DNA from 2 places in the Pantoea sp. At-9b genome. Region 2 is predicted to be linked to the other one. Evidence: riboswitches for the same ligand, from Rfam matches in the RefSeq annotation. Region 2 holds a riboswitch; the other holds the start of a gene.
The links. A riboswitch is a leader RNA that binds a small molecule or an ion and turns the genes downstream of it on or off. The one in region 2 is predicted to bind fluoride.

Region 1: linked by a shared signal. The riboswitch ahead of crcB (fluoride efflux transporter CrcB) and the one ahead of PAT9B_RS24575 (DHHA2 domain-containing protein) in region 2 are both predicted to bind fluoride.

What each region holds. Positions count from the first base shown of each region.
Region 1 covers NC_014837.1:4,138,212-4,154,128, forward strand. The annotation lists gene PAT9B_RS19130 (glutathione S-transferase family protein) at 1-375, shown strand, start outside; gene PAT9B_RS19135 (alpha/beta hydrolase) at 387-992, shown strand; gene PAT9B_RS19140 (sugar phosphate isomerase/epimerase) at 989-1,804, opposite strand; gene crcB (fluoride efflux transporter CrcB) at 1,912-2,289, opposite strand; fluoride riboswitch at 2,381-2,456, opposite strand; gene PAT9B_RS19150 (nucleoside hydrolase) at 2,587-3,504, shown strand; gene PAT9B_RS19155 (zinc-binding alcohol dehydrogenase family protein) at 3,501-4,529, opposite strand; gene PAT9B_RS19160 (GntR family transcriptional regulator) at 4,665-5,567, shown strand; gene PAT9B_RS19165 (MFS transporter) at 5,741-7,093, shown strand; gene PAT9B_RS19170 (LysR family transcriptional regulator) at 7,779-8,693, opposite strand; gene PAT9B_RS19175 (dipeptidase) at 8,696-9,760, opposite strand; gene PAT9B_RS30660 (hypothetical protein) at 9,759-9,938, shown strand; gene PAT9B_RS19180 (ABC transporter substrate-binding protein) at 9,961-11,556, shown strand; gene PAT9B_RS19185 (ABC transporter permease) at 11,556-12,566, shown strand; gene PAT9B_RS19190 (ABC transporter permease) at 12,563-13,462, shown strand; gene PAT9B_RS19195 (ABC transporter ATP-binding protein) at 13,463-14,290, shown strand; gene PAT9B_RS19200 (ABC transporter ATP-binding protein) at 14,316-15,056, shown strand; gene PAT9B_RS19205 (serine hydrolase) at 15,053-15,917, shown strand, end outside.
Region 2 covers NC_014839.1:138,978-154,894, reverse strand. The annotation lists gene PAT9B_RS24645 (hypothetical protein) at 1-96, shown strand, start outside; gene PAT9B_RS24640 (biofilm development regulator YmgB/AriR family protein) at 233-499, shown strand; gene PAT9B_RS31405 (hypothetical protein) at 502-627, opposite strand; gene PAT9B_RS24635 (hypothetical protein) at 718-915, opposite strand; gene PAT9B_RS24630 (hypothetical protein) at 1,000-1,260, opposite strand; gene PAT9B_RS24625 (diguanylate phosphodiesterase) at 1,897-3,057, opposite strand; gene PAT9B_RS24620 (hypothetical protein) at 3,410-3,670, shown strand; gene PAT9B_RS24615 (hypothetical protein) at 3,871-4,104, shown strand; gene PAT9B_RS31400 (hypothetical protein) at 4,209-4,331, shown strand; gene PAT9B_RS31395 (hypothetical protein) at 4,349-4,480, shown strand; gene PAT9B_RS24610 (biofilm development regulator YmgB/AriR family protein) at 4,798-5,061, opposite strand; gene PAT9B_RS24605 (hypothetical protein) at 5,295-5,600, opposite strand; gene PAT9B_RS29460 (hypothetical protein) at 7,006-7,188, shown strand; gene PAT9B_RS31510 (JAB domain-containing protein) at 7,201-7,629, shown strand; gene PAT9B_RS31505 (methyl-accepting chemotaxis protein) at 7,578-7,694, shown strand; gene PAT9B_RS31210 (hypothetical protein) at 7,674-7,772, opposite strand; partial or broken gene PAT9B_RS24595 (hypothetical protein) at 7,856-8,125, opposite strand; gene PAT9B_RS24585 (cation diffusion facilitator family transporter) at 8,563-9,177, opposite strand; gene PAT9B_RS24580 (Chromate resistance protein ChrB) at 9,212-9,763, opposite strand; fluoride riboswitch at 9,907-9,978, shown strand; gene PAT9B_RS24575 (DHHA2 domain-containing protein) at 10,058-10,969, shown strand; gene PAT9B_RS24570 (universal stress protein) at 10,966-11,388, shown strand; gene eno (phosphopyruvate hydratase) at 11,406-12,695, shown strand; gene PAT9B_RS31500 (histidine phosphatase family protein) at 12,798-13,007, shown strand; gene PAT9B_RS24560 (DUF2913 family protein) at 13,322-13,924, opposite strand; gene PAT9B_RS24555 (KTSC domain-containing protein) at 13,937-14,167, opposite strand; gene PAT9B_RS24545 (hypothetical protein) at 14,785-14,985, opposite strand; partial or broken gene yjbE (exopolysaccharide production protein YjbE) at 15,324-15,521, shown strand.

The DNA.
Region 1 (15,917 bases), on a different replicon from region 2:
ACCGGTTTCGCCACCACGCAAATCAGCTATCAGCAGGCGTTTCAGGATGTCTTTAGCCAGTTGGATGAGCTGGAGGAGCGCCTGAGCGATGGCCGCACCTTCTTGTTGGGCGAGCAGCTGACCGAAGCCGATATTCGCCTGTTTGTGACGCTGATCCGCTTTGACGCGGCTTACCATGGCCTGTTCAAATGCAACCTGCGCCGCTTGCGCGACTATCCGCTACTCAATCGCTACCTGAAGAGTATGCTGTCGGTGTCCGGCGTGCGCCAGACAGTGAATATCGACCATATCAAGCAGGGCTACTATTCCATCAAAGCACTGAACCCAAATGGTATCGTGCCGGCTGGCCCGGATATGGCGGAATACGGTTTTTAAGGAGCGGTAAGATGGCAAAAGCGTTAGTGATTTTTCTGCACGGCGTCGGCAGCAATGGTGACGATTTGGCGGTGCTCGGCCAGCATTGGGCCAGCCTGCTGCCGGATGTGGCGTTCGCCTCACCGAATGCCCCTTATCCGTTTGAACACGGTATGGGTTATCAATGGTTTAGCCTGAACGGCGTCACCGTGGAAAACCGTCCGGCACGCGTGCGCGAAGCACGTGCCGCGTTTGACGCCACGCTGCAACAATTGATGGCACAGCATGGCTTTGCCGATGCCTGGGATAACGTGATTCTGGTGGGCTTCTCGCAGGGGTCGATTATGGCGCTGGATGCCCTGGCCTCGGGCCGTCATCCGCTGGCGGGTGTGGTCGCGTTCTCTGGCCGTCTGGCCTTTGATGGCCCCTTAACGCCGCAGCCACTGACGCCTGCGCTGCTGATCCACGGCCATGCTGACGGCGTGATTCCGTGGACCGAAAGCGAATCTGCCGCGCTGCGTCTGAAAAGCGCGGGTGTGACGCTGGAAACACGCTTTGAACCAGCCACCGGGCACACCATTTCGTCGCAGGGCGCGATGCAGGCGGCCGCCTTTATCGCGCAATGTTTACAGGATTAAGGCCAGTAGCGATTGAGCGCGGTCCAGGCCTGTTGCGCCGCCACTGCCGGTGGCTGCGCTTTTAACGCATCGTTAAACACTTCAATGCCGACCGGCCCGTTGTAACCGGCGCTTTTCAACTTATCGACAAAACGCTCGACTTCGATGATGCCGTCACCGGGCAATAAACGCTGGTGACGTGCAATATCGATAATCGCGTCGTTATTCTGCGGCGGCAGCGCGGCCATATCACACAGCTGCACTTCATAGATGCGATCGGCGGGAATACCGTCCAGTTGCGAAGCATCGCCGCCCCGCGCACAGATGTGGAACAGATCGACCACCAAACCAATGTTCGGTTGATCTAGCCGTTGCAGCCTCTCCCATGCCAACGGCAGGGTGTTATCGACGCTGCACCACGCCATTGGCTCATACATGATGCGCATTTTGTAGCGCGCCGCTTCCGACGCCATCCACTGCAAATCCTCATCGATACGTTCTGCGAGGCAATCTTCACGCGTGGTCGCCGGTGCCTGGATGGTGTCGCAGCCCAGCGCCTGGGCGACCTGAATAAACTGACGCAGTTCTTCACGCTTCTGCTGGCGTTCACGATCTGGCGCACCGGTAAAATCGCGTAACACCTGCAAGTTGGTAAACGAAAGCTGCTGCTGAGCGGCCAATTGTGCCAGCGCCAGAGTGCCCTGCGCGCTGGCCTGAACATCTTCACGCCAGATTTCAACCTGATCAAAGCCCGCTGCGTGCGCTGCACGCAATTTCTCTTCAGGCTCACCGTTTAACAACACCAGGTTAAGGAATTTGGGGTGACTACTCATCAACGTGCTCCTTAATCGTCCGGATAAATCGGTGACACGTTCTGTGCGTCACACGCACAGAACTCTGACCAGTATCTACCTCTTAAAGGTTATTTCAAGCGCTCCGTTTAGCCCAGCAGGTTGACCACGGCGAAACCGGCAAAGGTCATCAGCACTGAGCCAACCACATGCACCAGCACACTCGACATCGCCCACAGATATTTACCGGATTGCAGCATCACCATGATTTCCGCTGAAAATGCGGAGAAGGTCGTCAGACCGCCGCAGAAACCGGTGATAATCAGTAATTTCCAGGCAGGATCGAGTTGGGGATTTTTCAGCAGCCACGCCATCGCGCCACCAATGATAAAACCACCGATCAGGTTCACCATGAGGGTGCCTGGCGGCAGGTTGGGGAACAGGGCGTTAAAGCGGACAGAAATCAGCCAGCGCAGCGTACAGCCCACGGCACCACCCAGCACAACGGCCAGTAAAGACTTCAACATAAATGTGTAGCTCCTGATGTTTAAAACGCGCAGGGCCGCGGCAGGACAGAAAAACGCCTGACACACCGCCGTCTCCCGCGCAGGGATAAGAGTGTTGTCAGGCGTCATCAGCCGTCTGTTGCCAGAACGGCGGTTGGGGAAGGTGGCACGCCATCACCTTAAGGGGGTTGATAATACGATGGCTGGCGCTGGCAAACAATATGTGACGTTGCGCAAGGTAATCGTCCGGACAAATTGGTGTATCACCCAACACATTTATGTTTTAACCTGGACGGCAGCGATTAACTGGAGATCCTCATGCGCACCCTGATTTTTGATACCGATATCGGCGTGGATGACGCCTTTGCGCTGGCGTATGCCGCGCGCACCCAGAAATTACTGGGTATCACCACGGTATTTGGCAACGTGGCGGTGGGCCAGGCGGTGAAAAATGCCCGGCTGTTTTGCGAGAAAATGGGGATTGATGCCCCGGTGTATCGCGGGTGTTCACGCCCGCTGGCGCAGGCCCCTTCTGAACCGGCGCGTCTGCATGGGGAAGATGGTTTGGGCGATGCCTTCAGTAATCCACATAGCGATCAGGCGCCTGGCGCGGTGCAATTTATTATCGACAGCGTGCGCGCTCACCCGCATGCCATCACTCTGGTGGCAATTGGTCCACTGACCAATATCGCCAGCGCCATAAACCAAGCCCCGGATATTATTCCGCTGGTGAAAGAGTTGGTGATGATGGGTGGCGCATTCGGCACCGACGGGCACAGCGGCAATGTGACGCCGTTCGCCGAGTTCAATATCTGGAAAGACCCGCACGCCGCCGATCAGGTGCTGTCCTCAGCCTTAAAGGTGGTGGTACTGCCGCTGGATGTCACCCATAAGGTATTGATCACCGCCAACGAGGTGCAGCAACTTAATCAGCCGGTGTTGAGCGCCATCTGCCGTCCCTATCTGGCGTATAGCCTGGAGAAAGAAGGCTTTGCCGGGATGGCATTGCACGACACGCTGACCCTCTCCTGGCTGGCGCTGCCGCATGCGTTTCACATCACGGAAGCGCCGGTACGGGTGGTGACGGCAGGGATCAGCAGCGGCCAGACGCTGCGCCGTCTGAACGCCCTCGCCTCACGCCATGATCCCTTTGCCGGATTGCATGCTCAGCGCCTGTGTCTCGGGGTGGAGGCTGACGCAGTGCGCCAGCACTTTTTCGCCACATTGCAGGCTTAGCGGGCGAAGTGGATGACGCCTTTGATCAGCTCGCGGTTGTTGATCACCTCGGGTTCAAAGGTCTCTGCCAGGGTAGAGAAATCATAATGTCGATTGAGCATCATGTCGGCACGTAGCTGACCGTTCGCCATCAGTGCGCGCACTTTGTCGAAATCTTCGCGCGTGGCATTGCGGCTGCCCATCAACGTGGTCTCTTTTTTGTGGAATTCGGTATCGGGGATCACCAGGTCGCCTTTGTGCAGGCCGACAAACACGATGGTGCCGCCGTGGCGAATCAGTTTCACCGCACCGTTCATCGCCGCCGGGCTGCCGGTGGCATCAATCACCTTCGCGGCCAGACGTCCACCAAACTGCGCACGCAGCGTGGCGTCAAAATCCGCATCCAGTGGGTTGATGGTTGCCAGCCCCAGTTGCTGCGCGACATGCGTCCGCCGCTGTTCGCTGGTATCCGCCACCACCACCTGCGCGCCAGCGGCAGCGGCAATCGCTGCCACGCCAAGGCCAATCGGCCCGGCACCGACCACCAGCACCTGTTCATCCGGCATAACTGCGGCCCGGCGTACTGCGTGGGCGCTGATGGCAAATGGCTCGATCAAGGCTGCCGCTTCTGGGGCGACATCATCCACTGCCAGCAAATTGTCTTGTGGCACGCTGAGCAGTTCACAGAAGCCGCCGTCCTGATGCACACCAATCACCGAGATGTTTTCACAACAGTTGGTTTTGCCGCTTTGACAGGCATCGCACTGCTGGCAGGCAACGTAAGGGATCAGCGCGACACGTTGCCCCGGCGTAAAGCCGCTCGCCTGAGCACCTAACGCCACCACTTCACCGCATAACTCATGGCCCAACACGCGTGGATAACTAAAAAATGGCTGATTACCCGCCCAGGCGTGGATATCAGTGCCACAAATCCCGGCGGTAATCGGCTTGATCAGAACCTCGTGGGCGGCCGGTGTCGGTTTGGCACGCTGCTGCCACACCATGCTACGGGGTTCCGCCACCACCAGGGTTTTCATGCTTGTCATAGGTTTCTCCTGTGCTGATGTCACAGTTATGGCGAGAATCGATGTTAACGGCTTGTTGCGCACGCGAAAATGTGAAGCAGAACGATTTTTTTGGGCTTTCGATGGTTTTTAATAAATAAAAAACCGGAGTGTGACATGAGCCGAAGCCAAAATTTGCGTCAGAACGTCATCAACCAAATGCTGGAGGGCATCGCGCAGCGCCATATTCGCTCGCCTTTACCTCCGCAGGCTGCGCTGGCGGAGATGTTCAATATCAGCCGGACCACCGTGCGCCATACCCTGCATTACCTGCACCAACGCGGCATACTGGAGAAGGTGGATGAGACTTACGTGATCGTGCGTAACCCGAGCGATGAGGATGGTTTCAGCACACTCACCCCGCCGATCGAACAGCAGGCCACGCAATTTGAACAGGCGTTTTTTAATTTGATCAACCAGCGGCTGCTGATGCCAGGCGATACCTTTACCGAGCTGCAACTGGCACAGCGGGTGAAGGTCAGTCCGGTGGTAGTCCGTGAATTTTTGCTGCGTTTTATGCGCTACAACCTGCTGGAGCCAGTGAAACGCGGCCAGTGGCGCATGAAAAAGTTCGACCAGAATTACGCGGAAAAACTGTTTGAGCTGCGCGAAATGCTGGAAACTCACGCGTTAAATCGTTTTCTCAACCTGGCATCAGAGGATGAGCGCTGGATTCAGGCGCGCGATCTTCTCGACAGGCATCGTGCGATGCGGGACACCATCGCCAGCAATTATCGCCACTTCGCTGCGCTGGATAAGGAGATGCATTCGCTGATTCTTTCCGCCGCCAACAATCCGTTTTTTAATCAATCGCTGGAGATTATCTCGGTGATTTTTCATTCGCATTATCAATGGGATGAGAGCGATCTCAAGCAGCGCAATATTGTGGCGCTGGAAGAACATATGGCGATCCTCACCGCGCTGATCAGCCGTCAGGATGTGGAAGCACTGTGCGCGCTGCATACCCATCTCGATACGGCCAAAACCTCAATGATCCGCTCAATCCGCCAGTACAATTAAAAACCGATTAAAAACCACAAAGCATTAGCTCCCGCACGAATCAGAAACATCTTTGCAACATCCTGTCATCTTTGCTTCTAGTCTCGGAACCATCTGTTGAGGTCGCATCGGTTGGCGACCACAGAACCCCACACTGACTGATAACGATAAGTACCCAGATCCGGGAGGTTGCAATGGAAAATACGTCGGCTCGTGGTCGCGAGACAGCGCCAGCCCCAGCCGCAGATGGACGTGAATTTGTCCCTGCACGCGGCGATGTGGTGCGCTCACCGCGCATCAGAAAGATTCAGATGACGGCAATGCTGTTGCTGCTGTTTGCCGCCATCATTAACTATCTCGACCGCAGTTCGCTGTCCGTCGCCAATATGACGATTCGTGGAGAGTTGGGTTTGTCAGCCACCGAAATTGGCGTGCTGTTGTCTGCGTTTTCGCTGGCGTATGGTCTGGCACAGCTGCCATGCGGCGCACTGCTGGATCGCAAAGGCCCACGCATTATGCTGGCGATTGGCATGTTCTTCTGGTCGTTGTTCCAGGCCGCCGCCGGTATGGTGCATAACTTTACCCAGTTTATTCTGGTGCGCATCGGCCTCGGGATCGGCGAAGCACCGATGAACCCGTGCGGTGTGAAGGTGATCAACGACTGGTTCAACATCAAAGATCGCGGCATGCCGATGGGAATGTTTAACGCCGCCTCGATGATTGGTCTGTCGATTGCTCCGCCCATTCTGGCCGCGATGATGCTGGTGCTGGGCTGGCGCGGCATGTTTGTCACCATCGGCGTACTGGGGATGTTCCTCGCTATCGGATGGTATCTGACCTATCGCGATCGCGATAACAACAAACTGAGTGCGGAAGAGATCCATTATTTACAGGCGGGTAGCGTGGCATCGCGCAAGGAGCCGATCAGTTTTGCCGAGTGGCGTGGGCTGTTTAAGCAACGCACCATGTGGGGCATGATGATTGGTTTCAGCGGCATCAACTATACCGCGTGGCTGTATATCGCCTGGCTGCCGGGCTACCTGCAATCCACCTATCACCTCGACCTGAAAAGCACTGGTTTGCTGGCGGCGATTCCGTTCCTGTTCGGTGCCGCTGGGATGTTGCTCAACGGCTATGTGGTGGATGCGCTGGTCCGTCGTGGGATGAATGCGGTGAAGGTGCGTAAGGTGAGCATTGTCAGCGGTATGTTGCTGTCTGCGGCGTTTACTGCCTTTGTTACCCGTGCTACCGACACCACCAGCGCAGTGACGCTGATCGGCATGGCGCTGTTCTGTATCCATTTTGCCGGAACGTCCTGCTGGGGGCTGATTCACGCCAACGTTACCGCCCGTATGACCGCCTCGGTCGGCAGTATCCAGAACTTTGCCAGCTTTGTGTTCGCTTCGTTCGCACCGATTGTTACCGGTTGGGTGTTGGATACCACCAAGTCCTTCAGCCTGGCGCTGATGATTTGTGCCGGTGTGACGGTGGTGGGGGCGCTGGCGTATCTGTTGTTGGTGCGTAAACCGATTGCAGATGGGGTTTGATTTTAGTTGCCATTGGTGGCGGGAAGGTTCCGCCCGCTGGCTCTGAGAAGGTTCCGCCCGCCAGGCATTAGGGAGTTTCAGTTGCAACGTGCAGGCGGACGGGTTAAGGCCCGAAGGCGCGGGCCTTAACAATCCGCGCCCTGCGGCGTCCTCGCGCAGCGCATAGCGCTGTCCCCTCGCTTATCACTCAGGCCATACGGACCGCGCGGATTCGCCATCCATGGCTCATTCCGCTCTCTCGCCGCATCCATGCGGCTCGTCCTGGCCTTCCCTCTGCGCTCGGCGCTGTGGATGCCGCCCACCCCACCGTCTGAAAGACCGCAGAAAACACAAAAAACAAAAAATAAAAAACGGAAAGCAAAAAGAAAGGGACTGAAAAACACAGGTTTTGCAGCGGGGGGTGGGGCACCATCCGGACTCGCTGAGCGAGTGAATGCTGCCAGGATGAGCCGCATGGATGCGGCGAAAGGCGGCGTTGAGCAGGAGCGAATCGCCGCCGGTCCGTCGGCAGTTGTAGCGGCGCGATTTATCGCGCAAAAAACACCGCGTAGCGGCGAGGGAGGCTGGCGCGAGGCCCGGGATTGCAAAGGGTGCGGCCAGGCACCCTTTGCTCGGTCGCCGCACCGGCGAACTGCAACTGCCACTGCTCGTGGCGAACGAAACCCGCTCAGAGCGAACGAATGCCCTACGGCTTCACCGTAAAAAACCGTGATTCACATTGCCGCGCGATCTCCCACAACTTATTACGAATCACCTGTTTCAATTGCAGGGTCGATTGTGACTGAGGCCGATCACGGCGGCTAATCAGCATCACCTCAAACGGCAACGGTTGTGCCACCGGCAGCAGTTTCAGCTGATCGGCATAGCGACAGGCGGTAAACAAATCAACTATCCCCACGCCGCCGCCCGCCAGCACCATGTCGGCAATCACCGAGTAGGTCTTAATCGACAAGGACACCCCGGGATTTAACCCCTTATCGCGCAACGCACGATGCAGCACACGCCCCAGCGGGTCCTGGCTTTGCATCATCAGCAAATTATTGGCGCACAACCATTCGAGGGTGACCGGTTCATTGTGGGTGTGATACTGCGGCAGCAGCGCGACCATCGAGGATTGAAACAAAGGTTCCGCCAGCAGCTCCGCATCCACCTGCTGCCCAAACACCAGCGCGAAGTCGAGCTGATTATCGAGAATGCTGCGGCACAGGGTGCTGAAGTGTTCAGTGACCAGCTCCACGCTAACCGACGCCGCCTGTTGCCGCCAGGTCACCAGCGCCGGAGCCAGCACCATCTGACCAAAAGCATGCGCCGCGCCAACGCGCACCGTCTGCCCTTCGCCGCGCCGCAGTTGCTCCGTCAGCTCGGTAATCGATTGCAAACGTTGATACAGTTCTTCCACTTCCGGCAGCAGACGCCGCCCTTCTGCGGTGACAATCATCCCCTGCGCACGCCGTTCAAACAGCGCAAACCCAAGCTGCTGCTCGGCGTGATTCAGCACCCGGCTGACATTCGGTTGCGACACATTAAGCAAGCGCGCCGCACCGCTGATACTGCCGGTCTGCACAATCGCCTGAAACACCTCAATATGTCGCAATCGCACGATTATTCGCCCCAGGTGGCTTCAAGCACACGCAGCCAGTTGCCGTAGCAGATTTTCTCCAGCAACTGTTGCGAATAACCGCGCGCCGCCAGCGCATCCACCACCAGCGGAAAACCGGCCACATCTTTCATATCACCCGGCATGGTCGCGCCATCCAGGTCGGAACCAAAACCAACGCCATCTTCACCCACTTTTTCCAACAGATATTCCACGTGACGCACGATAGCATCGACAGTGGTAGGCGCGTGGCGATCGCCATCTTCACGCAGGAAGGGCACGGCAAAATTCACACCGACAAAGCCCTGCGTTGCCGCAATCGCGGCCAACTGACGGTCGGTCAGGTTACGCGACTGAGCACTCAACGCATGCGCATTGGAGTGGCTCGCCACCAGCGGTGCCGTGCTGATCTCCGCGGTATGCCAGAAACCTTTCTCATCCATATGCGACAGGTCAACCATAATGCGGCGCTGATTACAGTCACGTACCAGTTGCTTACCCGCCGCCGTCAGGCCATTGCCGATATCGGGTGAGGAGGGATAACGGAAGGGCACGCCATCGCCAAACTGGTTTGGCCGGCTCCACAGTGGCCCAAGGGTACGCAGCCCGCTGGCGTAGAGGATGTCCAGCAGCTCGCCATGCGTATCCAGAGCTTCCGCGCCCTCCACATGCATCACCACCGCCAGTACGTCTTTGCGCATGCACTCACGAATGTCACGCACGCTGCGACAAATTTTTACCTGGCCCTGCGACGCCTGCTCAATACGCAGCAATAACGCCAGCATGGAGAAGGTGGCATCGCGCGCATTGCTGATAATTTCCTGAGGAAAATCTGAGAGGTCTGGCGCACTTCTTGCAACTGACGGGTGTGATGGCACCCAGGTGGCAAAAATCCCACCTACCATATTTCCGTGCCGGATACGGGGAAAGTCCATCTGGCCTGAGTCAGTACCGTTGAAAAAAACATTCACGGCATCGGGCTGATGGTGTTGCCACAGTTTGTTCAGGACATCGTTGTGACCATCAAAAACCGGGATGGCAATCCGGTTGGCGTTCGGCGAGTCAGACATGTTGTATCCGTTTCTTGTTCAGGGGAAAGCGCAAACGCTGCCAGTTGAGGGGGCAAAATGCACCAAAAAAGGGCAAGCGGCTGCGCATGAAACAAAAGGCTTAATGCCTGTTATTAATCCTCCTGCCCGGCGGGAATGTCAAGACAAAAAACAGCAAATAATAACTTTTTTATTTTAATAATCAATAAGTTGGAGTTGTCATGGTAACCAGAAGACGTTTTCTTGCAGGATGCACCGCAGTGCCCTTCCTTTCGTATCTCAGCCTCAACTCTGCCTTTGCTGCCACGCCGCCCAGCATGCTGGTGATGGCGATGCAGCTGGACAACATGACCAGCCTCGATCCCCACGAAAGCTTTGAAGCCACCGGCGGCCAGATCTGCGGCAACCTGTATCAGAAGCTGGTGATGCCGGACCCACAGCAGGCCGACAAAGTGATCGGCGCACTGGCCAAAAGCTGGGAAGTGAACGCCGACAACAGCGTGTATACCTTCCATATCGATCCGGCAGCGAAATTTGCCGATGGCACACCGGTCACCGCCGAAGATGCGGCGTTCTCCATTGAACGTATTGTGAAACTGGATAAAAGCCCGGCGTTTATTATCAATCAGTTCGGCTTTACCAAAGACAACGTGACCCAGCTGGTGACGGCAAAAGACACCCATACGCTGGAAATGAAACTGGGCGCACCGGCTGCTGAGACCTTCCTGCTGTATTGCCTGTCAGCCACCGTCGGCAGCATCGTGTCGAAGAAAGCCTGTCTGGCGAACCAGCAGAACAACGACTTCGGTAACGCGTGGCTGAAACAGCACAGCGCCGGTTCTGGTGCCTTTACCCTGCGCACCTGGAAAGCCAGCGAAACGGTGATTCTGGAACTCAGCCCGCAGTTTGCTGACCAGAGCAAAATCAAGCGCGTGATCCTGAAACATATCGCCGACCCGGCAGCACAGGCGCTGATGCTGAAAAAAGGCGATGTCGATGCGGCCTATGACCTGACCACCGAGCAACTGTTGCAGGTGAAAAATGACCCGACGGTATCGCTGGTGAATCAGTCGCTCTCCGCCATCATGCTGATGTCATGCAACACCAATAACGAATACCTGAAAAAACCACAGGTATGGCAGGCGCTGAAATGGGCGCTGGATTACGACAGCATCCAGAAAAATATTCTGTCGATGAGTTTCATCACCCATCAAAGCTTCCTGCCGAGCGGCTTCCCGGCGGCACTGGACGATACCCCTTTCCATAAAGACATCGCCAAAGCTAAAGCGCTGCTGGCGGAAGCGGGTTACCCGAACGGGTTTGAAATCACCCTCGACCACTACTCAATGCAGCCGTACCCGGATATCGCACAGGCGATTCAGACCCAACTGGGCGCGATTGGCATCAAAGTGTCATTGATTGCGGCTGAAAACCGTCAGGTGCTGACCAAGATGCGTGCCCGTCAGCACCAGCTGGCATTGACCGTCTGGGGTGCGGATTACTTCGACCCGAACTCCAATACCGAAGCCTTCTGCGTTAACACCGACAACAGCGACAACGCGCGCAACCGCACGCTGGCCTGGCGTTGCAGCTGGTCTGACGATGAGTTCAACCAACTGACCGAGCAGGCGCTGCACGAGGCCGATCCGGCCAAACGTATCGCGCTGTATCACCAGATTCAGCAACTTGGCCGTGAGAAGAGTCCGTTTATCTACATGATGCAGAAAACCAAAAACGTCGCGGTCGGCAAAAATGTCAGCAACGTTCACCTGACCGTGCTGGAGCAATGGCCGTATGAGCAGGTGAAAAAAGCCTGATGCCGTTACTGAAGAAAATCGTCAGCACCCTGAGCAGCCTGGTGCTGACGCTGTTTGGCCTGTCGGTTTTGACCTTTTTCATTGGCCGCGTGATGCCCACCGATCCGGTGTTGGCAGCGGTCGGTGATAACGCGCCCCAGTCCGTGGTGGAGCGCGTGCGTGCGGAGATGGGGCTGGATCAGCCCCTTTACATCCAGTTTGGTCATTACCTCAATCAGCTGTTACATGGCGATCTCGGCAAATCGATTCTGACCTCCAACCCGGTCACCACCGATATCGCCCGTTTCTTCCCGGCCACCATGGAGCTGGCAACGGCGGCGATCATTATCGCCGCGTTGATTGGCATCCCGCTGGGCGTGTGGGCAGCGGTACGCCAAAGCAGCTGGGTGGATCAAACCATTCGCGTGGTGTGCCTGGCAGGCCACTCGCTGCCGGTGTTCGTGCTGGCGTTGCTGAGTCTGCTGGTGTTCTACGCGGTGCTGGGCATTGCCCCGGGGCCGGGACGGCAGGACATCATCTGGCAGGATATGGTGCCGCAGGTGACGGGCTTCCTCACCATCGACTCCCTGCTGGCGGGTGAGTATGACGCTTTCCGTGATGCGCTGGCACATATGGCGCAACCGGTGTTGATCCTCGCCTATTTCAGCATGGCCTACATCACGCGTATGACGCGCACTTTTATGCTCAACGCCCTGAGCGGCGAGTTTGTGATCACCGCGCGCGCCAAGGGTTTATCTTCGGCGCGGGTGATCTGGCGTCACGCCTTCCCCACGGTGGCGGTACAGCTGGTGACGGTGTTGGCACTGACCTACGCCGGGTTGCTGGAGGGTGCCGTCGTGACGGAAAACGTCTTTGCCTGGCCGGGCCTCGGGCAGTACCTCACCACCTCGCTGATGAATGCCGACATGAACCCGGTGGTGGGCGCAACCCTGCTGGTCGGCACCGTATATGTGCTGCTTAATCAGCTGGCTGACCTTCTCTATCGACTTTGGGACCCGCGCGTAAAATGATCTTTTTCTCTCGTGACTGGCTACTGGATGACACGCCAGCCAACCGCCGTCAGGCGGTGTGGGGCCGCCGCTATCGTCTGTGGCTCAGCCTGCGCAGTAACCCACTGGCAATGGCGGGGCTGCTGGTCATTTTCCTGATGTTACTGCTGGCGCTGTTTGCGCCGCTGCTGACACCGTTCGATCCCGGTACACAGCATCTGGATAACCGCCTTGCGCTACCGTCCTGGACACACTGGCTCGGCACCGATGAACTGGGGCGCGATGTCTGGACACGCATCATCTATGGCGGGCGCACCACGCTTGGCATGGTGATCGCGGTGGTGTTGCTGACCGCCCCGCTCGGCCTGTTAATTGGCTGTATCGCCGGGTATGCCGGAGGGTTTGTCGATAAGGCGCTGATGCGTCTGACCGATATCTTCCTCGCTTTCCCACGCCTGATTCTGGCGCTGGCGTTTGTTGCCGCGCTGAAACCGGGTGTCGAAAGCGCGGTGCTGGCGATTGCCCTCACCGCCTGGCCGCCCTATGCGCGTCTGGCCCGTGCTGAGACGTTGCAGTTCCGCAACAGCGATTTTATCGCCGCCAGCCGCCTGACCGGGGCCGCGCCATTGCGCATTATTCTGCGCCACATCATGCCACTGTGCGTACCCAGCCTGATTGTGCGCGTCACACTCGACATGAGCTCGATCATCATCACCGCCGCCAGCCTGGGTTTTCTCGGCATGGGTGCACAACCGCCTTCACCGGAATGGGGCACGATGATCGCCACCGCGCGCCGTTTTCTGTTTAGCGAATGGTGGGTGCCGCTGATGCCGTGTATCGCGATTTTCCTGACGTCGCTGGCGTTCAACTTTCTTGGTGACGGTCTGCGCGACGTGCTGGACCCGAAGGAGCGCTAAATGTTGGTGGAAATTGATAATCTGCGCATTGCCTTTCGCAATCGCGCTGAAACCTTTGAAGCGGTGCGTGGCGTCAGCTTTAGCGTTGGCCGCGAAAAATTTGCCATTGTCGGCGAGAGTGGTTCCGGCAAATCGCTGACGGCACGGAGCCTGATGCAGCTACTGCCAGGCAATGCCGAGGTAACGGCGGATGTGCTGCGCTTCGACGGTATCGATCTGCGTGGTGCCAGCGAAAAAGTGCTGCGCCAGATTCGCGGCAAGCGCGTCGGTTTTATTTTGCAGGACCCGAAATATTCGCTGAATCCGGTGATGACCATCGGCCAGCAGATTGCTGAAGCCTGGCGTGAGCACAAAGGCGGCAGCAAAAAAGCGGCGATGCAGGCGGCGATTGGCTTGCTGGAACAGGTAAAAATCCGCGATCCCGACGGGGTGGCGAAGCGCTATCCCCATGAAGTTTCGGGCGGTATGGGCCAGCGCGTCATGATTGCCATGATGCTGGCACCGGACCCGGAGCTGCTGATCGCCGACGAACCCACCAGCGCGCTGGATGCCACGGTGCAGGCGGAGATCCTGAAACTGATTGACGATCTGGTTTCTGCGCGTGGTATGGGGTTGATCCTGATCAGCCACGATCTGCCGCTGGTATCCCATTTCTGCGATCGTGTGGCGGTGATGTACGCCGGAAAGATCGTCGAACTGCTGGATGCCGGACAACTGCAACAGGCGCAGCACCCGTACACCCGTGGATTGCTGGCCTGCCTGCCGTCTCTGCGCCATCCGCGTGAGCGGTTGCCGGTGTTGCAGCGCGACGCGGCGTGGCGGGATTAATAACGTATTTGTACGAGCAAAATACATGATTCATATCGATAATCTGCGCATCGCCTTTGGTGCGCATACCGTGGTGAAAGGCGTCAGCTTTAGCGTGGGTAACGGCGAAAGTTTTGGCCTGGTCGGCGAAAGCGGTTCCGGCAAATCCACCATTCTGCGGGCGCTGGCCGGGCTGAATGAAGACTGGCAGGGCAGCATGACCTTCGGTGGTCAGGCGCTGAGCGCCAAACGCAGCCGTGCTTTTTTTCGCCAGGTCCAAATGGTGTTTCAGGACCCGTTCGGCTCGCTGCATCCGCGCCAGACCATTGACCGTATCCTGCACGAGCCATTGCTGGTGCATCAGATTGATCGCGCCGAACAACGAATCAGCCAGGCACTGAGCGAAGTGGGCCTGCCTGCGGCAGTACGTTTTCGTTATCCCCACCAGCTCTCTGGTGGGCAACGTCAGCGTGTGGCGATTGCCCGTGCGTTGATTGCCGAACCGGAAGTGCTGCTGCTGGATGAGCCGACCTCGGCGCTTGATGTGTCAGTGCAGGCGGAAATCCTTAATTTACTTAGCGATCTTCGCAGCGAGCGCAAACTGACCTACATTATGGTGACACACAACCTCGCGGTAGTGACGCATCTGTGTCAGCGCATTGGCGTGATGCAGCATGGCGAGATGGTGGAGCAACTGAGCGCTGATGACCTGCGCGCCCGCCGTATCCAGCATCCGCACACCGCACAACTTTTTGATCTCAGCATGACGCTGGAGGAACCGGCATGACAGCCCACTGGCAACAGGCCGCAGACGTTGCAAACTCGATCGTGCAAAGCTGGCAACAACCCGGTGCACCAGGCGGTGCGATCGTGCTCTTTGATGCCCACCATATTCATTCGACGCACTGCGCCGGACTGGGCGATCTGGCCCAACAGACGCCCTTCACCGTCGACAGCGTGGTGCGTTTTGCCTCCATCACCAAACATCTGTTTGCAACCATGGTGACCGGGCCGGGCCGCCGTTATATGCAACTGGATGACACCCTGGCACAGCATCTGCCACAGCTGACCGGTGCCAACGGCGCGGTCACCGTCGGCCAGGCGCTGGATATGAGCAGCGGCCTGCCGGATGTGCGCGAAACCCTGTCATTACTCGGTTTGTCGGTCTACAACGCCACTACCGCCGCCGATTTGCTCGCTTTCGTGGCCCGTGAAGGCGATCTCAGCTACCCGCCAGGCAGCGAGATCTCCTACACCAACACCGGCTATCGCCTGGTGGAAGAAGCGTTAAAGGCTAAAGGCGTGCTGTTCAACGACCTGTTGCAGCAATACGTATGCGAACCGCTGGATATCGACCTGTTCGCACCGGAAAGCTGGTTCGATATCGTGCCGGGTCTGGTGCCCGGTTACTGGTACAACGGGCAGCAGTGGCAGCTTTCCAGTGCCGGTCTGCATCTGTCGGCGTCCGGCAGTGTGACCGGCAGCCTGCGCCATCTGACACGTTGGTTACAAAGTTTGTTAGCGGATAGCGGCCCAGGTGCTGGCGTGCTGCAACGGTTGAGCGCCCCCCGTAATCTGAACGATGGCCGCACCAGCGGGTATGGTCTCGGCATTACCAGCTCGACGCTCGGGAGCCAGACATTGTTTG
Region 2 (15,917 bases):
GTGCAGACGGAATTTGAACAGTCCCGGGAAAGCCGTAACGCGGCCGGGCTGGCATTTGGTGTTCTGACGGGCACGGGCCGCGGCAGTAAGAAATAATCTGGAGGATAAATTTCCGTATATAGCGGAGAGTGGCAGGATGCCCGCAGGATGCGGCTACCGTAGGGTGGCCGTTTTTATTTCAGGCAGCAGCCAGCCTGGCCACTTTTGCCCGCAGGGCCTGACGGATAACACCATGAAGCTTAACGAACAGCACACCACGATCGAAGCAGACATCATTCAGCACTTTCGCAGCGGCGGCGACGCACTGGCCGCCGAGACCGCCGTGCTGGACGCCGTTATCCGCGACATCGTCATTCACGGCAAAAAAGTGACGAGCAAAGCGATTATTCTTTACCTGATTGCCGAGCTTGAAAGCACCTCTGACGTGGTCGAGCTTGACGTACTGCGCAGCGCGCTGGAAATCGTTGTTGGCAAAACGCCCGACGACGAAGGCTTCTGATGTTACTTCTGCTGCGCCGCGTGCGCGGCGTTCAGCGCAGCCGGGGAGTCAAATCCCCCCTGCGAGGCCCACACGGAGCAGCTGACGGCGGCGGCGAGGGTTACGGCAATCCAGACTTTCACAGGCATCTCCCGGTTTAAAAGATTTCACACTTATCAGTGTGGCACGTCACCGTCATGGTGCGAAGGGGGTACGTCAGAACGGGAGAAATCTGAAGGTCAGTGCATCTGCTGCGCCAGCATCCTGACGGCGCGTTCGCAGCTTTCGCGCATTCCGGCCGAGCCGGCCGCCTCGCCCATACTATGCAGGGCGCTGGTGATTTCGTGAAGAGTGAGGTACTGGTCCGGCTTAAGAAGGCGTGCCACGACCGTTCCGATAACGGCGTAGATATCTTCGGCGGTGGTGTCATCGTTCATATGACCTCCGTCCGTGTCCGTAGTGGATAACTGTACAGTATAACAGAAAGGCACCGCAGCAGATACCTCTGTGCCTCAGGGGCATCAATGGAGCTTCTGCTCTGGCAGTCCGGCGGCGCTGGCCACCCCGGTTTTTTTCCCGGCGCGGATATGCATTTCCCGACGGACCTCTTCGATAGCGCGCAGACCCGCGCGAATGCGATCTTCATCAGTTTCATTTTCAATGGCCGACCGCAGGCGATCCGTAAGGGCCGCCCAGCTGATGGCCACGTCCTCATCCAGCAGCGCCGTCACGGCCTCGCCAATCATGATGTCGGCCATTTTGTCGTCAAAGTTATTTTTCATGGGGTTATCCGGCAGCAGGTTTCGGGGGCAGAGCTTACCACAGCCTCACTGACACGAACACGACCGGAGAAGATACCATGCAGTAAACTTTACCGACGCAGCGTACTGACGCGCACAGTAATGCTGCCCGGGGCATTCTTATTAATTCGCGCGCTCTGAAGGTATTTCACTCCAGCGCCGGCATTTTCTTTCTGCGGCCACGCTGCTCAGGTGCTGATGGCTTGCAGAGTTCGCAACCAGTTCTACGCTGGGCAGACCAGACAAAAGAGTACTGATTTTAAAACAATAAATGGCGAAAAAATGATTTTAAGTGAGTTTATGCTGTAGGTGAACCGCTGGCCTGATATGCATTTCCCAGCAATCAAAAGCGAGCAGCGCGACGCCGGCATCGAGATTTATGCCATCGACTTCTCAAACCAGACCAAACGCCGGCTGCTGATATAGCCGACGCAAAGCACGCGTCGGCAATGATGAGCCACTTCCGCATCTGGCTTTAAAAGTCCAACCGTGGCAGACCCCTGCGGCAGGAAAAGCCTGAAATGCCGGTGGGCGTCTTGAGCGCGCAGCAACCGTCTTACCGGGCCGCGCATCCTGTTAATCATCCGGGGCCCGCGGGCTCTTTTTCTTCCGGCCGCCTCAGATAGCCTCACGGGTCTCCGGCCAGGCCACAGCCGCGCCTTCTGCGGTGAACAACGCTCCCTGGAAGTCAGTGACCCCCGCGGCCTCCAGCCACATCCACTCCTCCGGCTGCTCGATACCTGCCGCGATGACGTTTATCTCCAGCGCTGAACAGCAGCGCAGTACCGCGTGTACCACCGCCTGACGGGGGCCGCTGCGGTGAATATTGCGCACGATCCCGGCACCGATGCGCACGCGGTCCGGCTGAACGTGCGCCAGCAGCGACAATCCGGCGGCGCCGTCACCGAAGTTATCGATGGACAGGCTGATGCCGGCCTGCTTCAGCTGGCGCACCGACTGAGAAAACGCATCCAGCTGAGAGATGACCTCCGTCTCGCTGACGCCCACTATGATCTGCTGCGGCACCAGCGCGGCGCTTTCGATGGCGCTGACGAGCCGGCTGACGGCATCCGGAACAGAAACAAGCGTCATGGGCAGAATGCTGATGTACAGCATGATGTCGTCCGGGCACGATCTTCCGGCCCTGCACAGGGCCCCGGTGACCGTGGCGAGGTTGTTCACGTACAGCGCCTCGCCGGTAAGTCCGTCTGGCGCTTCATCGGGTATGGCCTCGAGGGCCGTCACTTCGCGCCCCAGCGGATCGACCACCGGGCGGAAGGTGACGCCCGCTGCCGGGGCCGGTGAGCCGCTCTCATCCGGCACAAAGTCCCAGTAATCGGCGGGCAGGACCTCGAAATAGTTTTCTTTCTCACGGGCTTCCACGAAGGTTCGCAGGAACTGCAGGCCGCGATCGTCATATGTCAGGCGGTATTTAGACGTGCCGCGGTCAAGTACCGCCTGCAGCACGCTGCCTCTGTCGTGATGGCGCAGGTCGAACAGCTCCATCCCGTGGTTGCCGAAGCGACGCGACGGTGAGTAGTCGCGCATCAGCTCAACCACGTTGTGGTGCCGCCGGTCGGCGCAGATACGACCGTAGATATCCATCACGCCCTCCTCCGGGCCCTCCAGAATCTGAAAGAAGTGGGTGCCGTTAAAAAGCAGGATGCCCGTGACCTGATGGCGGGCATTCAGCAGGCTCGCCTTCTCCACCATGCCCGGCAGGATGCTGACGGGAACCTCTTCGGCGAGGTGACTCCGGTAAATTATTGTTGTAAGCATGTTCAGACTCCGTATTGCCGCAGATTGTCACGGGCACCATAGCAGCTGGCTGTCATTTCTCAAACCTGACCGGAAACCTGCACCTGGACCTGAGGAGTGTACCGACAGGGAAGCCTGCGGTAGTCCGGGACAATTATCTGAGTGATGGATGCTCCGGTAAATGAGCCTGTCAGGCAGAATCGTGGGAATATCTGAGCAGAACATTTCAACGCGCGTGGATTCCTTTAACCACTCGTCCAGACATAAATTATTACGAATCAGGGTGTTTTCAGAATATCCATCGGGCACTTTCTTCGTCTGCGTCTACAGTGTGACGTGAGGTTGTCATTAACGTCAAACGGAGGTAGTTAATTTGTCTATTCAACATGACGGGAAAGGGTACGTCATTATTGGCGAAGCGGCACTGAGCCTGGCGCTGGGCGAAAAGGAAATAAGTGTGCATTCGCTTATTGTCGAGCTCGGAAATATGGCTGAGGCCGGCGGCAGCGATAACCGGCTCACCGAAATATCCGAAGCCAGAAGCTGGCTGAAGAGCTTCCACGAGCCGGAGCAGGCCGTCCGGCGGGTGCCGTACCTGCAGACGCTTGCGGGCCTGAACGACGAGAAGAACTGACGCCAAAGGACGTAGTCCGGCTCTGGCCGGAAGACGACGATGTAGATGACCTCACCGGTCTCGCGAAGGCGTGTACCGGCCGGAGAATCTGTCAGGGACGACACCTCCATTTTTCCTGCACTTAAATTGCGTCAGAAATTAATTCTACCACTATATATTCAGGCATACATTGGCTGCTTTAACAGAAAGGGAGGCCACGTATGTGGGAGTTTTACTATCTGCTCAGGGTGAGTAAGCAGGACTGGCTGCACGTGAAAGGCTGCGCGTGTCTGGAAGACCACCCGGAGCGTCAGTTTCTGGGATCGGCCTTCAGCTACCGGCACGCCTATCAGACTGCTTCACAACGCCTCGGCATACGGGCCTGCATCTGCCGGTTGTGCGTGGACGACAGCATGTCCGAAATGTGGGACATCACGCTTTCACCGCCAGCATGATGAGCCGTTTTTACGCTTAAGTCACAGACCTGATAATTATTCACGCCGGATCCCGTCATGCACCTAAACTTAATGTTACCCGATACCGGGTGACGGAGGTAACCATGGCTGACCGTAATGACAAAAATGTGAAGGATGGCAAAGACGCCGACCACAGCAAACTGCCTGCGGGCAACAAAAAAGACACCAGGGACAGCGATAACACAAAGCAGAAGGGCGGGAAGTGACCCCGCGGGAGCGCAGAATGTCTGAACACCCGATGCCTGATGACGATGCGCCCCTGCCGGATGAGGTGCCTGCGCCCGGTCACGAAGACGAGGTGCCCGGCGGCGACAGAGATATTCCGCCCGACAGGGGAGCCCCACCGCTGATTTAACCGCCTCCGGGCGGTTTTTTTCGTACGTATTTATGCGCACCGCTTACTGCGATACACTGTATATATCCCCAATAAGTGGAGCGCATCTGAAAAACGAACATGAGATACAGCGCCTGGTGCACGAAGCCATCGGGCTGGCCATCAGGCAGATACTGCGCAGTGGCGGATCAGTGAGCCCGCACGAGCTCATCGGTATGCTGTGGCGCCTGAAGGAGTCCAGCGCCGATGTGAACATGCGTGAGGCCTGCCAGCGGGCTATCCGCCTTTTTGTGGGAAAACTTAACTGAAGCACATCCCCCCAGGTCTGAGCTTTGACGTCACGAGGCCTGTCCGCCGGCGTCGTCGGGCGTATGGGTGACGATCAGCTCCAGCACGTTGCGCAGCACCCCCTGCCTTTGCACGTTACGCTCATGCTCAAGCTCACGAATGACGTGAATGATGAGCGTTTTATTGGTCAACTGACCGCCCGAGGCCAGAATCATCTGTATTGCTGCCTCAAGCTCCTGACGCTCTGCCGCCAGTGTATCGCCGCAGCTCTGCAGCCGGGCGCGGATTGCTGTCACCGAGTTAGTGTCTTTCATGCTGTGAAGGTCCCTGCCGAAACAGCCTGAGCGGATAACGGCGATGGAAGTGGTTACGTGAATTGTTATTGTATTGCCTGCAACGTTGCATCTGCAGCGCTTACCTGATGGTAAGTTCATTATAGGCCAGACAGGACAGTAATGCGCTTTGCTAATCAGTCCGTATGCGTGTAATCAATATTTATGAAAGCAGTTGAAGGCGGGCGCTCAACGCCCGCTGTCGCGGAATGTGGTTATCTCATTTCATCATCATCATCCTGAAGGCGGATAGTGGCCTCGCCGCCAGCGCTATGGTTGTCTGCATCAGGGAGCATCCACCCCTTACCTGCACCGTCGCGCGCACCTACAGTCCGGAAGTCACGCAGCCAGCTTATAGCCGCGCTGATGCGGGCAATACGGCTGCTGAGTTTTTCAGCTCTCAGCATTAGATTCAGCTCCTTGAGGAGCGCATCGACGGATATTTCCTGTTCACGCACGGCAAGATTGACTGCTGCTTCACCAATAACTGCGTGACCGGTCATGTCTTCGCTGTACAACACGTTACACCTCTCTTAATTAATGAATGCGAATTCTGTTAACCACGTCCTGATTATAGCAAAGTGGTTGGTGGGATTTAAATGTAATCTATTGGCTGAAGTCTGCGGATTAATAAGGATGAATAAACCGAACCTTTAATTATAAGTGTAATGTACTGATATATAGTAATTATTAGTGTGATGTTGATATTCATTCGCATGAAATGGTTTTCGGATGAATGAATTCTACAGAGCCGTATTTCAGGTTGTATGCGGAAAAATTTGAAGAGGGCGGACACGTGCGGGTGAAAGCCGGCTTCAGCCATACTGAGATGGCATGCCAGGTGTGCAGGGCAACGCAACCTTTGTAAGGCTGCGGGGGACTTTTCACCGTGCCGGGTTCCCTACACATGACAACAGGAAATATGTTTGTGATTTTCCGGTTTCGTTTAAATACCAGTCTGGTTTCCAAAAAAATACCCCATCTTCCTTCCGCTTCGTACAGGAATAAAGAATCCTGGTATGCGCATGGATGCGTTGACGGCCGTATACCTGATACAACAGCATACATGATGTATCAGCCGTCAAGTCTGTGAAATATTACAGTTCTGGCTTCCGGGAGCGGTGACAGAAATTTCATTGCGCGGAGAGGCTGCTGAAATTATCTGACGTAAAAACATGAGTTGCGAAAAATTATTTTCCAACCCGGGATCGCGCGGTATTAACCGTTATTAAAAATAAATGCCCTCCCCGGCCAGGTGTGAAGCCTGTCGGTCTCTTCCACTGATTTTGGCGCCGGCGCTTCATCTGATGTTCAGACGAATGTAACGGATGAGCTGAGCGGGCCAGTCACATACGATTAATTAACCGAGTCTATTGACATCATACACAACTACTCACTTGAACTACGGCCTGCGGGGCTCCCTTTCTTCGTTCATTGCCGGTGCTACTTTGCCCTTCGCCGCGACTGGATCGACCGAAGCATGACTACACACCGTAACAGTAGAAGTGCCATAAACACACAGAGCGTCAACACCGCCACGCTAAAATCGCCCAAAACATGGGGTAAGAGACCGGAGAACAACTACCTTAACCCGGCACTGTCAGAGGGGCTGGATTTTCTTGTGTCACTCAGTGCAATGCAAATCCATGAAGACGACCGCCTAGACTGTTGCACGGGACCATCAGACACATGACCCAGTAGGTATGCAACACCGTCACAGATTGGTCTGAACTGTGCCCACTGCTGTCGGTGTCGTCACTGGCTGCCTGGATCAGAGCCGTCATTTTTCCCTAGAACTGTTTGGTGAAACCGGCGAATCAGCATGGATGGATGTAGCCATCTGAAAATGCTACTCAGAGATGGTTATGCAATGAAAAGGCTGAGATCGCCTAATCGCTTACCCAACCGGATTTAAGAAGCTGTGCCATGCAAAATACCTACTTAGACGTCACCCCTGACGCGACCACCACCCGTGCGCTGATCGAAATAGTGGCCAGCAATAACGCCCAAAACTTCAACGACTCTGGATCTGTATCTACTGCAACAGGGATTGAAAACATCAGCGATAACGTTCGCTTTTTTATACGTCTTCAGATTCGTTATGCATAGGGAAATTACGTGATGGCCACGGAGAGTCAGATCCTTGAAGAAGCCGCACGCGCCATCGATCATCGCTACGCCACCGGGACCTTTTTTGCCTCACCAGAGATGTCCGGAGTGTTTTTCAGAGTAAAACTTGTCGGCCGGTCGCGTGAAATTTTTGCTGTTGCTTTTCTGAATAACCAGCATCAGCTGTTTGCTTATGAAGAGATGTTTCAGGGAATTATTTCAAGCGTCGGGATTCCCCCGGATGTTGTGTACAGAACACTGCAGCTTAACGCGGCGGTGGTCACCGTCACTCACAACGCGGAGAACTCGCACGAGGCGCGAGAGCTGGCCGGTCGCAAGCTGGTACCACGCAGCGGGGAGCCGGGCTGGTGCGGAGAGTGGTTGAAGACATTAACGGCATTGCATTCCAGACTAATATCCTCGCGCTTAACGCCGCCGTAGAGGCCGCTTCAGGTACAGGTTCGCCCCCACAGAAGGGTGATTGGTTAGCGTTTGGGCATCAGTAGCGCGCGGCGGCGGGTTTTCTCCAGCCACTGACGCACGCGATTGGTATCCGGGCCCGCCTCGCGCACGGCCCGGGTCAATCGCTCCTGGGTCGTGCGCAGTTCCAGCGTCCAGAAGGTTATCTGCCACTATTCCCGGATAACCGGCAGGCAGCGTGAGCACGCCTTCGGTAAATAAGCCTGTCAGCGATGTATCCTGCCCAGAGTTTGGTAAATGCTGCAATTGCATCGGCAATTCCTTCAAATGTCCCGAGCCATGAGGCCGGTATACCCAGCACGGCCAGGAAACCAGGCAAAATAACGGTGGCCGTTTCATAACAGAAATCTCCCAGAGCGCTGGTGAACCCGACACCCACGACCGTACGATTGAGCCAGCGGGGCCTGCCTCCACCAGTGACTAAAGTTGCCTTTTGATTTTTAAATTTATCAACCATTTTGCTCATCTCCTGCATGTTCAATGTTCCGAAGGGATGTTGGAGCTGTAAGGCGGCAGGCGATCCCGCATAAATATTGCAACGTGTTATCCAGTATCCGTTGCCGGAGCAACAAAACCTCTCAGTCCTGTCTGTTGCTCAACAGCCGTAAAGTCTCGCTTCACCATCTTTATTAAATAATTTAGCTTCCCGCATAATAAAAGCATCCGGTTTGATATCATTAATTAACGCGTTTTGATCTTTGTCCCTGTCCCTGTCCCTGTCCCTGTCCCTGTTTCGGTTAGTCTCAATGTAACCTGCGAAAACGTATTGTAAGTAAGCACACACAAAACAGTTATCTGTCAACATATAAGTCATGAACATAAAAACACAGTTCTGAGAGCACAGTTCGGACTGGAAATTTTGCTGATAAAACTAAGTATCATTCCACAATGAACTCAGCTTGCGATGCAGATACACTTCCGGACTGAGATGGCGGCATTAAAATTAAGGATGAATAATGCTGTTCCTGTCAGAATGTCGGGCCATGTGGAGTGCCAGTTCAATGTGCAAATGCCAGCAACAATCAGCGCCAGGCTGGCTATCACGTAATTGCGTGATGTGAGATACCCCATTTTTGTTACGGCATTATTATTAATCCGAAAACGTCTCATCAGATATGCGCATGTGACATTGACAGCCAAAGAACCCATCCCTATTAAATTAAAAAGAAATATGTCAGGTGTAACTGGATCATGAAATTTATCCACAGAGACCACCAGAAAAGCGATTCCGGGTAGTAGCAGTAAAAGTGACAGTATACGCCCGGTCATGGTGATGATCCGCGAGGATTCCGTCATGGAAGAAAAAATGAATATCGCGGTTACTGCATCCTCAATAAAATCGCAACTATCAGCATAGATGGACAGTGCCTTGATCTTATATGCAATTGAAAATTCAATAATGAAATAAATTAAGTTTAACAGATAGACTATAATAACTGCCTGTCTGGGCCGGAGAAAACACTGAGGTTTTCTCTCGGTACCACCCAGTCCAGCATAATAATTTTTCATATGAAATCACGCCGAACGATGTTTTCGATAAAAATCAGCAATCCTGACAGTTATCGTCAGATGCTTCGAAGACCTTTTTTGCATATTCCTCAAGTAAAATCTCACATTTATTTAACCGTAAAGTCGCAGTCTCGCTCATTAATGATTTGTAAAAATCCAGTTTCATGATCTTTTCCAGCCACGTCTTTAACTTTTTCAGCTCTGCATCATTCTCTTCCAGTTCAGAAAAAGTAAAGTGTTTTATAGCAGTTTCTTTTGCTATTTCGTTTTCGAAGTCCAGACACTTTCCAAGAAACTCGGTGTACTCTTCATCCCTGTCGGAACAAAACCGGGCAATAACCTTCTCTTCCTGGACACCATCAAGTGCGACTGATTCCAGTAATACACACTCTCCGGCCATATTAGCTATCTCATTTTCGATGATTTTCAACTGTCTGGTGTGTTCTTCATTTTTTGGCAAAAGACAAACCCCGTTCTGTATATACACTGCTCCCAGTGCTTTCAGCTTTCGCCAAAGCGCTATACGTTTACGTGCTGGTTCAGAGGGTACCTTATACGAAATCAGGAGCCAGTTATGTGAGATCATCCGATCAATTCCAATGTAACAACGGTTACAATAAAAGTGTAGCAACAGATGTTATTAGGTTTCCTTCCTTCACACCATACATTTTTCGCATGGGTAAAAACTGCCATAAAAATCATTGCCTGTTTGTAAAAACTGTTAGACACTGAGTCGAAGGTGATGGCGTTCCACCTTATCCAAACCGCTCCCTCGCTGGAGCTGATGACGCCTGGTATGTCTCTTCGTATTCATTAGAGGCATGTCAGGCTCATTCTCGTTTTTCCGATGGCCTGCATGCTTTACACTCAGGGCCGGATAATGATCAACGTATTTGGACACACTAATCCTGACAGTGATGCTGTCTGTAGCGCTGTTGTCGCCGCCTTCTGGCTTTCCAGTCAGGGTCGCCGGGCCCGGGCCTGGCGGCTCGGTGAGGTAAGCCGCGAGACCCGTTATATTTTCCGGGTTGCCGGATTACATTTGCCGGAACGCCTGATCATGCTCAGAGAGGATGAACCCGTCTGGCTGGTTGATTTCACCGAACCCGCACAGGGCCCCGGTTTCCTTTCCCTCTGCAATATTATCGGCATCATTGACCATCATCGCCTTGGTGGCCTGATCACGCATCTTCCACCTGAAGTGTGGATTAAACCGGTTGGTAGTAGCGCAACTCTGCTCTGGACAATCATGGAGCCACCGATCAGGGCAATGCTGCCACCGGCTTATGCCATCCTGTTACTGGGTGCAATTATCAGCGATACCATTGCGCTAAAATCCCCTACGACGACGGATGATGATTACCGTGCCGTTGCTGAAATCAGCAAGCTGGCTGGTGTTAATTTGAGTTCGTTCACTGCCCAGTTACTTGCAGCCAAAACCGACACTGACGGACTTAATGCTGAAGAGCTACTGGAGAAAGATCTCAAGGCATTTGTCATCTCGGGAACCGATGTTCGCATTGCTCAGCTGGAAGTTTCTTCACCTGAACAGGTCCAAAATCAACTGGGCCACCTAAAAGAGGCGATGTCCCATTTGGCTGAGCAGACGGGGGCCGGTCTTGTTGTGCTTATGGTCACGGACATCGTCAAATCCTTCTCCACTCTCTATTTTGCCGGTCCCGCGCTGAAACAGGCTGGTCCCTGTTCCGTACCGGGCATGCTCAGCAGAAAAAAGCAGCTCCTGCCATGGCTTGCCAGTCACCTGAAAATAAACACGGGGGAAGCATTATGACCTGTTATTCCCATGCTCTTGTTCTGATCCATGACAGGGAAGACGGTGCTGTTCTGGTCAAACTTGCCGCCATTCTGGCAGAGCAGCTTGCAATGAAAATTACGCTTGCGCACGTCAGCGACGATTACCGGGAAATGAACTACGTTTCTGACAGCATCATGGACGACGTGGTTTCGGCCGACGTGATTAAGGTCAAAGAGTTTCTCAGCAGTCTTACAGCCGCAATGCCCGTCCCGGCTGATACACGGGTGCTGGTTACAATGAGCAATATTGATGATGTGGAGGAATGCATCGTGGATCTGAACATTGATCTGATTATTGCAGGGCACCGAAATCGTTTTCTTGGTTTATTAACATCAAAGTCAATGGATTACATCAACCATCTTAATGTTGACGTGTTGATCCGACATATTTACTGATAAATAAGGAGAGCAGCATGAACTTTAAACTGGAGAAAGTAACTGCACGTGAAATCCTGGATTCACGCGGAAATCCCACCGTTGAGGTTGAGGCTTACACTGAAGATGGTCAGATGGCTCGCGCGTCTGTTCCATCAGGAGCCAGTACGGGGTCCAGGGAGGCAGTCGAACTTCGCGACGGTGATGCCAGCCGGTTTGGTGGCAAAGGAGTAAAGCAGGCGGTGGCGTCGGTAAATACTGCAATCAGCAAGGTTCTGGCCGGACTTGACGTCAGGGAGCAACGCCACATTGATAATGTTTTGCTGGCTCTTGATGGAACGGAAAATAAAAGCCGGCTCGGTGCGAATGCCATTCTGGGCGTTTCTCTCGCAACAGCCCGGCTGGCAGCAGGGGCTGCACGCCAGCCTCTGTATCGCTGGTTAGGCGGGCTGCGAGCTAACCTTTTGCCGGTTCCCTGCATGAACATCATCAACGGTGGCGTGCATGCGCGCGGTCAGGGCGCTGACTTTCAGGAGTTTATGATTGCTCCACACGGTGCTCCCTGCCTGACAGAGGCCGTTCGTCAGGGCAGTGAAGTTTATCAGGCGTTACGCCAGATTCTGCTGAATAAAAATTTGCCTGTTGCAGTCGGTGATGAAGGTGGCTTTGCCCCTCCGGTATCTTCTAATCGCCAGCCACTCGACTTTATCGTACAGGCAATTGAGAAGGCAGGTTACCGGCCCGGAGAAGATATCAGTATCTGTGTTGATCCCGCATCCAGTGAATTCTACTACGAACAAAAATATACGCTGCGAACTGAAAACAGTGCGCTGACGCCAGAAGAAATGACGGATTATTACGATGAGCTGATTGACCAGTATCCCATTATCTTGCTCGAAGACGGTCTGGCTGAGGATGACTGGACGGGCTGGAAGTATATGTCTCAGCGCCTGAGTGACCGTGTCGAACTGGTAGGCGACGACTTGTTCGTCACCAATGTGAAATATATCCAGCGTGGTATTGAGGAAAATCTGGCAACGGCTGCCCTCATTAAACTCAATCAAATCGGAACGCTGAGCGAGACGTTTGATGCTGTGGCTCTCTGTCAGCAAAATGGCTGGGGAGCATTCATTTCTCATCGCAGCGGTGAAACTGTTGACAGTTTTATTGCGGATATGACCGTCGCGCTCCGCGCTGGTCATCTGAAAACCGGTGCTCCCTGCCGGGGTGAACGCATAGAGAAATACAATCAACTGATGCGGATTGAATATCAGCTGGGTTCTGATGCGCAATATGCCGGACTTAAGGCATTTGTACGTAAAAGATAAAATCTACGTAAGTAGCCCGGTTACCGCAGGACATTTATAAAATGGTTAATAATAACGACATCAGGCCTTATACTGTTGCTATATGGCTAGAGTCACTGGAACCTGGAAAACAGATTCACCGGCTGGGTTGATGTGCCACTGACTTTCAGGGGACAGCTCGAAGCCATCAGAGCCGGCAGGTTCATTAAAAATGCCGATATTATTCCGAATGTTGTCTGCAGCTCAGCACTGAAGCGATGCATACGTTCTACCTGGCAGGTATTAGATCGGTTGGATCGCTCATGGTTGCCAGTCGAAAAAAACTGGCGATAAAATGAAAGACATTATGGTACAGGGTTTGAATAAGGACAAAACAGCACCTGAGCCAGGAGAGGCACAGGTGCGCTATTGGCAGAAAAGTTTTAAGGCAATACCGCCGGCAGATTTCAATGCACCGGGTCTGCTTCATCAGTATGCCTCGTTACAGACACATTGCGCTCGCTGACCTGCCATCAGGAAAAAATCTGAAGATAACCGTCCTCCGGTTCCCACCCTGGTGGGAACATTTAGCAGAACGATACGGGCGGCCCCGTTGCATAAGCACGGCTGCTGATTTCCTGGCAGCCCGCAGCTGTGCCCGGGACGTTTCAGGCCCTGCTGCCAGGTGCAGCCGCCAGAAGATGATGGAGCAGCGGGTCATTACCCGCCGGTTCGCGCCGCCAGCCGGCGCGCTGCAGCAGCCTGTCCAGCGCGGCAATATTTCCGGTGATGCGGGCGGGCAGGGGACGCCGTTGCCCGCCGTGCTCATCAAACCCTGCGTCGAGCGCATTTTTATTCAGGTACAGGCCGGAAACGGACGGATTCAGTTTCAGCGCCCGGCGACCGCTCCACTCGCTTTCACTCAGCACCATGTAAATCCACCCGGCGAGTTTCAGGGTATTCAGCGTGTGCTGCAGCCGGAACAGGTCGTTCTGCGCCAGCAGGTCACTGCTGCCGGCCCGCCACAGGTAATCCAGCTTGGCGGGCAGGTCGGCCCGCACGCCCTTTTCACGCCCCTCCTTCAGCAGCCAGCGGATGTCGTTCGCCAGCTCCTTCCGGAAACGCCGCTGCTTCTCGGCGCTGGCCAGCCAGCGGGTGAGAAAGAGATTTTCCTGAGCAGGGGAAGCCGTCAGACCGTCGAGGCGCGCCAGGTGCAGCGCAACCAGCGCACACCACGCCAGATGTTCAACGGCAGCATTGTTATTTTCCACGTTCAGCCTCCTTCAGCGGCGCAGCGGCCCACTCTCCCCGTGCAGGGAAAAGAAGTGGCCATCAATATGACTGCGGAAAAAGGCATCCGGGTCCTCTGCAGCGCAGAAGCCCTGATAAAGACGTGCCGGCACTGCCAGCCAGCGCCGGCAGGCACCGTTACGGTATTCGAGTTCCAGAATGCCGGAAGTCGGGTCGAAGCCGGCGCTGCGGAAGAGGCCGGAGGTGATGTCATGTCTGTTCACGCGGAGGTGTCCTTTGCTGAATCTGGCCGGGAAGATGTTCTGTTAAAATGAATTTAATAAGAAGAGGAGTCTGATAAAACTTATTATTCTGATTCTCTAGGCAGCAGAATCCGGACTCATTCCTCTATGATAAAGATCACATCATCTTTACCGGGCCTGTTTGCCATGACGGCAGAGCATACATCATCAACAGGCTGGCGGATAACAGCGGCACGGCTGTTTTTTCCATAAATACAGACTTTATATCCCCCTTCGGGACTCTGCATTTCTCCCCGCAGCGTAAACTGTCCGGAACAATCCGCGGCCCGGGAGGAGATCGCTGGCAGAACTGACAGGAGAGAAAAAAACATAACCATACACACTGCATTTACTGTTCTCATTACACCACTCTCGTCAGGAAGTTATTCCTGATGAAATAATGCTGTTACGAAAGATGATTTATTATCCCGACATAATCATCCGGTAAATATACTGACGATATACTCATGACGCGGCAATACCATCAACGACATCTTATGAACTAACCCTGGAGCGCATCACTCTTCTGATGTGCATTTCACCAAGACCGACCGAGGTGTCGTGTGGAGATACCTGCAATCCTCACCTAGCATACCACATCAAAACTCTGTATCTTTTTCACTCAGTGACAGCTCCAGATGAGAAAGCAGGAATATAATGTTCTCTGTCACAGTCATGGCATCATCCCATGAAAAACCGGTCCGACCTGACACAGCCATGCCGGCTTCCCGAATCTGTGCATATCCTTTGCGCAGCACTTCAGAATCTGATACGCCTACATTTTCTTCAGAAACACACATCAACGTATCTCCTCATGGCAATTAACTTAATGAATTTAATAACATAAGCATCAGTTAAGATTGCTTTAACAAAATTAAATGATGATTTATTAATTATTATCAGTATGTTAATCCTTGTTTAGAAAAAAACAGGGTAAGGTTTTTCCTAAAGTGAAATGTCATCAGTATGATAACATAAGATCCGGATAAAATTATAGTACCCTGTCTGCAGAACAGGCGCGATAGTGCTGAACACCAGAATTAACCAGTCTTGAACCCGGCATCGTTTTTACAATATCCGGAGGAGCAAATGAAAAAATATATTACCGCAGGGATCTTACTGACCGCCTTAATTTAACGCGAGTTCTCCTTTTGCAGCAGAGCCGGGAGAGGCAGCGGGTGAAAGTGCGGGGTCGGTTGCCTTGGGGAGCACTACGGCCGTGGGACTCGACGCTGTCGCAGCCATTGCCGGGGTTGCTCTGGCTGCCTCCGGTGGTGGAAATGGTTGCCAGACAGGAACAACCACGACAACCACAACGAGTACCAGTGCCCTTTAACAGGGAAATAGTACTGATAAGGGCGTCACCGGATATATCCGGAATAACGGGAGTGCGGAAGTGGATTTAATTATATGGCGCAGTATGTTTGTAACTCCATGGTCACAGGCCGCAGTGATTCCCGGTATCATGATGGGAGGACATTAAGTTCCGCATCCCGCCTGCAGGAGTGGACTCATTATAACAGCGTTCTGATCTTTAACGTGGAAGTGTAAAGTATTAGTACGACATCAGGACACAGTACCCTATGAGCTATGAGAGCCCGGGGAACATGCCTGTAGTCTGCTCATGCCATGAAAGGGATAATAAGGATTTATCTGATGGATTTAATTCCGCTTTTTCTTCTTTTTACTCAGAAACATATATATATCGTATTATTTACTGTCATTATTTGTG